DNA from 3 places in the Brevibacillus choshinensis genome. Region 2 is predicted to be linked to each of the others. Evidence: riboswitches for the same ligand, from Rfam matches in the RefSeq annotation. Region 2 holds a riboswitch; each other region holds the start of a gene.

Region 1 (3,733 bases), 2.9 Mb from region 2:
GGGTCCAATCCACGTGTACCCATTCCCCTGCAATCGGAACCTGAGACAGCGCGATTCCCCAGACGGTACCCGGAAGAACATCCACAGAGCCTAGTGTGATGGCTAGCGTGATGGAAGCAAGGAGCGCTAGGATCAATCCGAGAAGTAGCACAGATAAGCTCGTCTTATTCAAATCTCATCCCCCCTCGGCCTGCCCATTCGGTAGCTACTGCCACTGCTTTTTGGGCTTTGACCGCTCTCATTTCTTGAATTTCTCCGGATACAGACCTTCTGCTAGGATATGTAGTGCCATCGGTGCACGAACACCTTCCGAAGCCGCTGACATTGGAAGGACCATCAGCCTTTTGTGTTGAATCGCGGATACATCCGCAAGCTCTCGTTTGTTTAAAAGCAGCTCACGCTTTTGTTCCACGCTTTTATCCCCGTAGTCCACAATGATGATGACGTCAGGATTGCGATTCACCACTTCTTCCCAGCTCACATCAGCCCAGCCCTTTTGGATATCATCAAAAATGTTCTTGCCTCCAGCCATGCGAATCAAAGCAGTCATGTAATTATTCGCTGCAGTGAATGGCTGTTCTTCTCCGCTGTCATAGACAAATATCTTCAATGGCTTTTCCACGGTCCCCAGTTTGCTCGTGGTTTGTTCCATTTCTGCTTTCATCTCGCCAATCAGCTCGTTAGCCCGATTCTCCACACGAAAAATACGTCCGATATTGTGAATATCTGCAAAGACATCGTCTACGGTCGGCCCTGGCTTGTTGGACGATTCATGCAAGTAGGATTTGATCCCCGCCTTCTCCAATTCCTCCATCGTGCCTACTCCCTTGTCGCCAAAACCGCTTTTCCAGCCTGCGTATACGAAATCTGGCTCGGCTGCCATCAACACTTCCTTGCTCGGGTATTTATCGGACAGTACCTGTATTTGGTCATAAGCCTCTTTGAATTCCGGAAGAATCTCATCATCGAGGTAGGCGGTTCCGACCATTTTGTCTCCCAACCCAAGCGCCAGCATGACTTCCGTTACATGCTGATTCAATGTGACGGCTCTTTCCGGCGCTATTGGATAGCTCATTTCCCTGCCATTGTTTTGAAGGGTCACAGGTTTGACCAATTCAGCCCCTGCTTGCTGTGAAGCTCCATCCGTAGAGGATGCTGCCGCTTGTCCTTGCGTTTTAGGCGAGCCTTGCCCGGAGGATGCCGGAGAACCGCATGCACTCACGAGAAGAACGAGCCCACACAGAATAGCTGCCCACCCGTTTTTTTCCCAACGATTCTTACCCTTTCTTGGTTTTATCATCGTTTTCTCTCTCCTTTTTTGTCGGTTTCATGGAATCAATCACTTAAATCGTAATGATTACGTTTTATCTCCATTTTACTATATCTTCTCTTTCCTCTGTTGGCAAAATCTTTTTAGACTCCCCCCTTTCCCGCTTGAGAAACTTGGCTACATAGGTGTTTTCACCCAAATGGCACAAGTCTCGGTATGTTGCGCTTAGCCTGGTACAAACAAAAAAGCACCTCCCATGCGCAATCGGGAGATGCCTTACAAATGTGGACAGAGCAAAGCAAATAAAATAGACGGTAGTCCGCCTTTTCCATTCCTACTACTGTACGTTCCACATCGTCCCCATCCGCGTGAGTCGATTGTACATGGTTTCATGGCAGGTCTCCTGGCTCCGATTCATCATTCTTTGCTCCCTTCCCATTCCAGCAGCGGAACAGTGGTTTCTCGCAAAGAACTCCTCGTTACAGTGGCGGGACCGCGCCGGATTTTCACCGGACTTCCCTTTTAAGCTGGTTGAACACACTTCCGTTCAGCCAGCACCATCAAACACCTATTCACTTTTAAGTACTCGTCTATGAACCGATCACTGTCAGTTTTTTCGGGAATTGCGTCAGGACTTCTATCCCGGATTCAGTCACGAGCACGTTGTCTTCAATGCGTACTCCGCCTACTCCCGGCACATAAATGCCCGGCTCGATGGTAAATACCATGCCTGCGCGCAGCTTCTCCTGGTTTTGCCCGTGGACGGAAGGATACTCATGGACATCCATTCCCAGGCCATGGCCCAGGCGGTGCATGAAGTACTCGCCATATCCTTTTGCGGAGATCACGTCTCGCGCAGTTTGATCGAGATGAGCGAACGTCACGCCCGGACGAACTTCAGCGATGGCCGCTTCGTTGGCCGCCAGCACCGTTTCATAGATTTCGCGGAGCTGCTCACTGATCTCGCCGATTGCAAACGTACGTGTAATATCGGATACATAACCGTTAGCCTCTACTCCGATGTCAAACAACAGAACTTCGCCTTCTCGCACTTCTCGCGTACCTGGTTTTCCGTGCGGCAAAGCGGATTTTTCGCCTGCCAAAACCATGGACGTAAAGGAGGGACCCTCTGCACCCAGTCGCTTCATTTGGAACTCCAATTCCGCTACGAGCTCCATCTCTGTTACGCCTGGCTTCACTTTTTTCAGCGTTTCGCTCAAAGAATCCTCTACCAATTGAATGGCATGCTTCATGCGCGTTACTTCGTCAGCCGATTTGATCAATCGCATTTCGCGCAACGGCTCTTCTACATCTACGTAACGGGAAGCCCCTACGACCTCACCCATTGCTTCGTAGCGTTCTACGGTCATATGGCTTTTTTCAATACCTAATGACTTCAAATTTCCTGGAAGCGTTTGCTTTAACACTTCATAAGGATTTTGTGTATCCGTGTGGGTGAAAATATTTTGGACGGAAGAAGCCGCGGCTGCTGCTTCCCTGTCGAGAGCAGGAACGATCAGGGATGGTTCTCCCGTTGCCGGGATGATCAGGCCCAGAAAACGTTCATGAGGATCTGTAAAGAAACCGGTCAGGTAATACACATGCTTGGGAGAGGTGATCAACACAGCGTCAAGCCCTTGCTTGATAAGGAAATCATGCAGCTTCGAAATGCGTTCTTGGAACATTCTCGTCACCTAGCCTTCTCCATATATTCTAATGCGAGAATACCACTTTCGGCTTTAAAAAAACAGCTTATTTTGGAAAAATTCCGCTGAGATCGTAATTATTATTTACAAGGAGAATAGGTTCATGAATCAAGCGATCACACTACCAAATGGAGATCAGATGACTGCCCTGATCTTGGGCGAAGGTCCCCCGCTCCTCTGTCTGCATGCGCCATGCATCGGGTCGATCAACTTCTGCTTCCAACGGCCACTCGCCGATTCGTACACCTTAGTGATACCCGATTTGCCAGGTCATGGTCAGAGCAGCCCGCGCCCTACACCTTATTCGATCGAGGATCTCGCACAGACCTTGCACGCCCTCATGAATGAGCTGGGTCTTGAGCGCCCTTTTATCCTCGGCTATTCGCAGGGTGCCTCTATCGCACTCGCTTATGCGCTCTGTTTTCCGGCCGAAGTGCAAGGATTGATTTTGGTGGGCGCCTATTCAGAGGTGAACGATTTTTATTTGCACGGCCGCTTCTACATGGCGCAAACCATGGCGAGCATGCATGGCGTTCCCCTCCTCGCCAGAAGCATCGCTTCGTCTCATATCGATGACCCTGACCTCCGAGAGGAATGGATCACGCATGCCTCCCTGACGGACGCCGCTACCTTAAAACAGCTCTACACGGCAGGTCACGCTTACAACTGCACCGAAAGATTGCCAGAGGTCCATGTGCCTACACTCCTCGTTTATGGGGAGCTAGACAAACACATGCACGCTTACGGCCAGCTGCTC
Region 2 (3,733 bases):
CGGACAAACAATTGGCTCGCCACCATACTGACGTCGCGCAATAGTGCACGGAAGCCCTGATGTCCTCCACGCGAGCGCTGCGCCATCCAAAGCTGATAGGATGTGTCGAGCAGCACGAAAATAAAGCGGTACATGATCATCAACAGATCGGTGATGATCTGTGGCAATCCCATCCTGCGAAAGACCTGCAGGATCTCAGCAAACGGAACCGTAAACAACAGAAACGAGAAGCAGGATAAACTCCCGATGACCCGAAAAAACAATTCCAGCGCCCGGGCAACGGACGCAGGCGCCACGAAAAGGACATACGCCCCCACATCCCATGCGATCAGGGCATCGGCTGGAATCGCCCCCGACCCGCTGCGGGCCAGTTCAAACAGCAGCGCGGGCAATCCCGCTATAAAAAAAGAAAGCGGGAGCACAAGAAAGAGCAGATGGTTCCGGAGCGGGATGCGGGCATATCGAACCACCCACACCCCCATCCACAGAAACACGAGCAGCTGTACAAACGAATGTCCAGTCAACACCAGCAAAAGCAGCGCACCGCCGAATGACAGCTTGTGAGCAGGCGGCAGGTGCCTCAGGTGGTTTTGGTAGGATAGAGAATCGAGCTGCTGCCAGTTCATTTCTTCGCTTTATCCGTACGGCCCTTGTAGACCCCTACTGCATAGCCGACAACACCCGCGCCAAGCGCAGCCTGAACAGCAAACAGGAGACTCTCCGTCTCGCCTCCTGGCGGCTCAATAAACGGCTGGAACCACGGCTCATAGGAAGGCGCAATCTCTTTGATCGCCTCTTCTGCCGCACCATCCGCTCCACCAAACTCGGAATCCTTGATGAACAACAGCGGCATAGCCGCCAGAACCACGACTCCCAGCAGTAACAGCCAGTTCATTCCTTTTTTCACAGCGATTCCTCCCGTTTCAGCAAGCGCAGCTGCGCCAATTCATTCGCATTATAGGCTTGCAGCCAGTTCCATACGAGTACGGTCAACAGCCCTTCGCTGATGGCAAGCGGCACCTGTGTGATGGCAAATATCCCGGCAAATTTGGCAAAGGAAGCGAGAACGCCACCGCTGGCAGCGGGGAATGCCAATGCCAGCTGAAGCGATGTCACGACATAGGTAGCCAAATCCGCCAGTGCTGCTGCTGCGAAAACGGCCAGACGCTGCTTGCCGCTCTTTGCGATCAGACGATAGACTGCATATGCGACCATCGGGCCCACGACTGCCATCGACACGGCATTCGCCCCCAGCGTGGTCAAGCCGCCATGTGCCAGCAATAACGCTTGGAACAGCAAAACCATACTGCCGAGCACCGACATCGCGAGCGGTCCGAACATGATCGCTCCGAGTCCTGTACCCGTCGGGTGAGAGCTGCTGCCTGTCACTGAAGGGATTTTCAATGCGGAAAGGACGAAAGCGAACGCTCCCGATACACCCAAGAGCAGCTTCATTTGCGGATGCTCTTTGACGATTTTATTGATCGAGCGGACACCCAAAATAAAAAACGGCAGGAAGACTGCCCACCAAAACAAGGCCCACGAGAGCGGCAAATATCCTTCCATAATATGCATGGCGTGTCCTGTCTGCGGTTCATTCAGCATGAAATAGAGGACAAAACCCGCAACCAGCAAACAGCTGGACACTAATCTCGAGCGATTCATGACCATACCTCCCCATTTTTTCATCCAAACAAAAAAATCCCATCCCCAAATTGGATGAGATCTGCGTACACAAAACAATAGACTGCGATTCAGCCATATTGCCTCGTATCCACCTCTCCTTTCCGCGAAGGTTCCCAGGTGTGGCTGATAGGTAGGTCTCCTGGCTTCCAGATCTGCGCGCTCTCTGTCCTTCCCCATACATCTATGAGTGGATTGCTATCAAAGAGAACTCCCTGGTTACAGTGGCGGGACCGCTCGGGACTTTCACCCGATTCCCTGTTACCCCGTATGCGTCTTACACATCATACAGGCACCTAATGCCAACAATATGTCATTCTCGGACATTCCTGATTGTCCATCAACATTATACTTCAACAGGCAGAAAAAGAGAACAATTGGAAAGAAACAAAAAAGCCGATGACCCCCGCGGGAATCATCGGCTCGGTATTCCACCTGCCATGGCTGTTATTTCGCGTCTACACCCACTACTTCGCCGATGTGCGAAAAACCGTCTCGCTCCATCAATTTCAGCAGCTTCTTATTGATTTGCTTCACGATTCCCGGCCCTTGATAAATCATGCCGGAGTACACCTGAACGAGACTCGCGCCTGCACGGATCTTCTCATAGGCATCTTCTCCCGTGAAAATACCGCCCACGCCTACGATCGGTACTTTGTCTCCCACTTCCTGATAAATCTGCTTCACCCAAGCCGTGGAACGCTCTGTCAGCGGTCTGCCGCTGAGGCCGCCAGCTTCGTCTGCTTTCGGATGGCCCTCGACAGCTTCGCGGGACAAGGTCGTGTTCGTGGCGATGATGCCGGAGATGCCTTCCTCCACGGCTGCGTGAACCACGTCGTGCATCTGCTCGTCCGACATGTCTGGCGCCACCTTCAGGAGAATCGGCTTTTTCTTGACACCGCGCATTTCCATTTCCGCCGCTTTTTCCCGCACGGCGCGAATGAGTACGCGCAGGCTCTCCGTTTCCTGCAAATCACGCAAGTTCGGAGTATTCGGCGAGCTGATGTTGATGACAAAGTAATGGCCGTACGCGTACAGCATGTCCAGGCATTTGCTGTAATCGCTGGGAGCTTCCTCATTCGGCGTGACCTTGTTCTTCCCGATGTTAATGCCGATCGGCACGTCGGAATACGCAAAGTCCACCAGATGCTGGGAAGCCAGATACGCTCCGAGGTTGTTAAAGCCCATCCGGTTAATCACCGCCTGATGCTCGGCCAAGCGAAACAGTCTCGGCTTGGGATTTCCCGGCTGTCCTTGCGGCGTCAGGGTTCCCACTTCTACAAAACCAAATCCAAGTGCACCAAGCGCGTGATACACTTCTGCATTTTTGTCAAAACCTGCTGCCAAGCCGACCGGATTCGGGAACTTGAGGCCCCACAGCTTCGTCTCCAGGCGCTCGTCACGCAGTTGGTAGATCATTTTCAATAAAGATTTGCCCGGAGCGGAATCCTCTACCAGCTTCAGGGCGTGAATCGTCTTTTCATGAATTTCTTCAGGGTCCTGCTGAAACAGATACTTGCGTATAAGCTGATACATCTTGGCTGCACTCCTCACTCCGTTTTACCTCATAGTAGAATACCATATTTTCAGAGGGCGGGTAACCTTTATCCTTGATACATATTTCCAAGTGGGCAGGCAAATCCTAGCAGTACCGCCAATATGGAGGTGACGATGCACCTAAATGAAAGTGGACGGGAAAATCGGAATTAGTCAGGCGATCATGACGATGATGCTGACGGTGGGCATCACCAACCACGTCAATGTCATTCCCCTGTTGCTCAGCTCCGCCAAACGCGATGCATGGCTGAGTGTCCTGCTAGCCTCCATTCCGTTTATTGTGTGGGCCTGCATTCTCTCATTCATCAACAACCGTCTTCACCAGCAATCCTTACATCAATGGCTACGGCGTACGAGTGGAAAATTTGTCAGCTACCTCATCCTCATTCCGCTCCTGATCTCTATATATGGGATGGCACTCGTACATCTAATCGATACACAAACATGGACAACTGTGAACTACCTGCCACGAACCCCAGAGTGGTTTACGGCT
Region 3 (3,733 bases), 2.2 Mb from region 2:
TCCAGTATTTTTTGGATGAATATAAACGGGGGCGCACCCCAAACCCGGACGTCATGTGTAACCGGGAGATCAAATTTGGAGAACTGCTGTCCAAAGTCATGGATCTTGGCGCGGATTACATCGCGACCGGCCATTATGCGCAAGTGAAGGAAGTAGATGGAGAGTACAAGCTGATTCGCGGAGTCGATAACAACAAGGATCAGACCTACTTCCTCAATGTTCTGGGTCAGGACCAATTGTCCCGCACCATGTTCCCGATTGGTCACCTTCCCAAGGCAAAGGTAAGGGAAATTGCGGAACAAGCGGGATTGGCTACGGCAAAAAAGAAAGACAGTACCGGTATTTGCTTTATCGGCGAACGCAACTTCCGCGAGTTCCTGCAAAACTACCTGCCTGCCAAACCGGGCGACATTGAGACTGTTGAGGGAACCGTAATCGGCCATCACGACGGATTGATGTACTATACGCTGGGACAGCGTCAGGGCCTCGGCATCGGCGGAGGTCATGGAAAGAGCGGGCAGCCTTGGTTTGTTGTCGATAAAGACTTGAAACGAAATGTACTGATCGTGGGAGAAGGCTCGGATCACCCGCGACTCTATTCTACCAGCCTGATCGCAACCGATGTGAGCTGGGTCAGCGATAAGAAACCGGCACCGACATTCAGCTGTACGGCCAAATTCCGCTACCGTCAACCAGATCAAGGCGTTACTGTACATCTGCGGGAAGGCAATACTGTCGAGGTTGTATTCGACAAACCACAAAAAGCGGTGACACCTGGGCAAGCCGTCGTGTTTTACGACGGAGAAATCTGCTTGGGTGGAGGCACGATTGATCAAGTCACCCTGATGGACAAATAGAACGAGAGATTGACGGGGGTAGTACGGTGGATCCAGCGAAGAAGTCTAAAGTCTTGATCGTTTCCTTTTTAGCAGGAGCGCTCCTGCTGGGATTTGTAGCATTCAAGGGCATGTCAACAACAGGACAAGAGCATATGGCTATTATCAAGCAAGTGATTCAGGATAAAGGCGGTGTGATCGTTGCGGGTGGCGTCACGGCTGTACCCTTAGACGAAAGTCCATTCGAACGTGGCGGGAAAGGAAACACCATCTACAAAATCGACTATACGAAAGATGGGCAGCCGTTCACCGCTTGGTATCGTTCAGAAAACCATTCTTCCATCCTCAAAGAGCCGGAGGAATGGATCCTTCCCTAACCAAGTGAAACGTAATTTGGGAGAGTGAGTGTTGATCATGACCGAAAAACTTGCAGGGCTTCGCGAGCTTGCGAAGCTCATCCAGCGGATTGAACCAAATCTGGCAGGGGCTTCTCTGAGCATTTTAGCTCACGAAAACAAGGATGAAATTGCCCACCTGCTTAACGAGGGCTTTGGTGTGCGGCTTTCTGCAACCCACAGCTCGGGTGAGTATGCCAATCACCTGGCAGTCCTGCGCGTAGGCAGCAATAAGTACACCTTTGCCCAAGACTGGCGGGAGGTGTATATCAGTGAGATTAATTACTGTGCATGCCGCATCCCGCCAGGAGCACACGGTCTCTTGGTACACCATGTGGACTACCCAGGCGTGATTTATGACGTCTCGCGGAAATTGGCAGATCACGAGATCAACATTTCCAAGCTGAATGTGTCTCGGGAGCAGAAAGGGAAAAACGCTTTGCTTGTCTCAGTGACAGATGAAGAAATTACCCCTTCCGTGGTTACGGCGATCGAGGAACTGCCTCAAATCACCAAAGTCGTTACTCTTCAATAAATGGATTACCGTTATGGAATTGCGCACCGTCCGCAAGCTCGCGGGCGGTTTTCTGTTTTTCCCTGATTCTACAAGATTTGACAAAGCAGGATTCCGCTGGTTTTGCACATTCTCTTGGAATCTTGTTTCCTAAAACTCTCTTCTCTCTATTGACTGCTACGATATCTTGATGTAAAGTAAGTTCTACCAACTACATATTGATGCGGATAGGTGTCTAGCCACAAAATATTGGCAGACTTAATAGGGAAGTCGGTGTGAATCCGACGCGGTCCCGCCACTGTGACAGGGGAGCTCCATTTGCGAAGATGTGCCACTGATCGACAAGATTGGGAAGGCGAAATGAAGTGACGATCCTAGAGCCAGGAGACCTGCCTACCCAATGACACTAGGGAACCTACGGGAGATAGGAAAGGTGTCGGAGCGCTCGATTCGCCTAAGCGAGTCGAAAGATCAGTGGATTTTTTGCGCATTCGACTTTCATTCTTACCGTCGAATGCGCTTTTCTTTTGCAGCATCAGGGATGAAAGGATGAGGGGACCTATGCTCATCGCATACGATTCCAAGACAGGGAATGTTCGAAGATTTGTAAACAAGCTCAATCTTCCGAGTGTGGAGATTGATGAGCAGATGACCATTGAGGAACCGTTCGTTTTAATTACATATACGACTGGATTTGGTCAGGTTCCCGAAAAAGTCACTTCGTTTTTGCAGCGAAATCACAGGTATATGAAAGGCGTCTCGGCTAGCGGCAATCGCAACTGGGGGACGAGCTTCGCGAAAAGCGCCGATACGATCGCCCATCAATACGGCGTTCCGGTGATCTCCAAATTTGAATTATCCGGTACCGGCCGAGATGTAGAACATTTTACGAACGGGGTGGCCAGCATTGCGGCATATTGAACTGAACAACGAACTCATGCAACGAGGCGAAGATGGTTTTTACCAATTGGCCAAGGATAAAGAAGCGGTACAGGACTTCCTTCGTGAAGTGGAAGCCAGCACGATGACCTTTGGCAGCGTCAAGGAAAGAATGGACTATCTCATCCAGAACGACTACTACGAGAATGTGTATGAGAAGTACACGGTAGAGCAGGTGGATGAAGTATTCCGATTGGCAAAGGAAGCGTCGTTTCAATTCGCCTCTTACATGGCCGTCTCAAAATTTTATAAAGACTACGCACTCAAAACGGACGACAAGTCCACCTACCTCGAACAATATCCAGATCGCGTAGCCGTCGTAGCCCTTTCCCTGGCACAGGGAGATTTTGAACGGGCTAAGCGCCTGACGGTTTCCATGATGGATCAACGTCTGCAGCCAGCGACTCCGACGTTTTTAAACGCAGGGAAAAGCCGTCGCGGAGAAATGGTCTCTTGCTTCCTGCTGGAGATGGATGATTCTCTCAACTCGATTAACTACATACTCGGGACCTGCATGCAGCTGTCCAAAATCGGCGGGGGTGTCGCCGTGAATCTGTCCAAGCTGCGGGGACGCGGTGAACCGATCAAGGGAGTGGAAGGAGCGGCAAAGGGCATCATGCCGGTACTCAAGCTGCTCGAAGACGCTTTTTCCTACGCAGACCAGATGGGACAACGCAAAGGTTCCGGTGCAGCCTACTACAACATTTTTGGTTGGGACATCAATGAGTTCCTCGATTGCAAAAAAATCAATGCGGACGAAAAATCACGGATCAAAACGCTGTCGATCGGCCTCATAGTTCCGAATGCTTTTTACAAGCTGGCAGAAGAGAACAAGCCTTTGACTATCTTTGCTCCTTATTCCGTTTACAAGGAGTACGGTATGCATTTGGATGACATGAACATGGACGAGATGTACGAAGAGCTGCTGGCCAATGACCGCGTCAAGAAAAAGACGATCATGAGCGCGAGAGAGATGCTCACCAAAATCGCCATGATCCAGCTCGAATCCGGCTATCCTTACATCATGAATAAGACCAATGCCAACAAGA

The links. A riboswitch is a leader RNA that binds a small molecule or an ion and turns the genes downstream of it on or off. The one in region 2 is predicted to bind cobalamin.
Region 1: linked by a shared signal. The riboswitch ahead of JNE38_RS10660 (ABC transporter substrate-binding protein) and the one ahead of JNE38_RS26770 (energy-coupling factor ABC transporter permease) in region 2 are both predicted to bind cobalamin.
Region 3: linked by a shared signal. The riboswitch ahead of nrdI (class Ib ribonucleoside-diphosphate reductase assembly flavoprotein NrdI) and the one ahead of JNE38_RS26770 (energy-coupling factor ABC transporter permease) in region 2 are both predicted to bind cobalamin.

Annotation. Positions count from the first base shown of each region.
Region 1 covers NZ_CP069127.1:2,083,691-2,087,423, reverse strand. Annotated here, with positions in the region: gene JNE38_RS10665 (FecCD family ABC transporter permease) at 1-172, opposite strand, end outside; gene JNE38_RS10660 (ABC transporter substrate-binding protein) at 239-1,300, opposite strand; cobalamin riboswitch at 1,647-1,847, opposite strand; gene JNE38_RS10655 (M24 family metallopeptidase) at 1,861-2,955, opposite strand; gene JNE38_RS10650 (alpha/beta fold hydrolase) at 3,080-3,733, shown strand, end outside.
Region 2 covers NZ_CP069127.1:5,335,429-5,339,161, forward strand. Annotated here, with positions in the region: gene cbiQ (cobalt ECF transporter T component CbiQ) at 1-626, opposite strand, end outside; gene JNE38_RS26765 (energy-coupling factor ABC transporter substrate-binding protein) at 623-907, opposite strand; gene JNE38_RS26770 (energy-coupling factor ABC transporter permease) at 904-1,665, opposite strand; cobalamin riboswitch at 1,799-1,998, opposite strand; gene JNE38_RS26775 (quinone-dependent dihydroorotate dehydrogenase) at 2,131-3,219, opposite strand; gene JNE38_RS26780 (GerAB/ArcD/ProY family transporter) at 3,365-3,733, shown strand, end outside.
Region 3 covers NZ_CP069127.1:3,134,531-3,138,263, reverse strand. Annotated here, with positions in the region: gene mnmA (tRNA 2-thiouridine(34) synthase MnmA) at 1-857, shown strand, start outside; gene JNE38_RS15810 (hypothetical protein) at 884-1,213, shown strand; gene JNE38_RS15805 (ACT domain-containing protein) at 1,251-1,766, shown strand; cobalamin riboswitch at 1,958-2,156, shown strand; gene nrdI (class Ib ribonucleoside-diphosphate reductase assembly flavoprotein NrdI) at 2,307-2,666, shown strand; gene nrdE (class 1b ribonucleoside-diphosphate reductase subunit alpha) at 2,653-3,733, shown strand, end outside.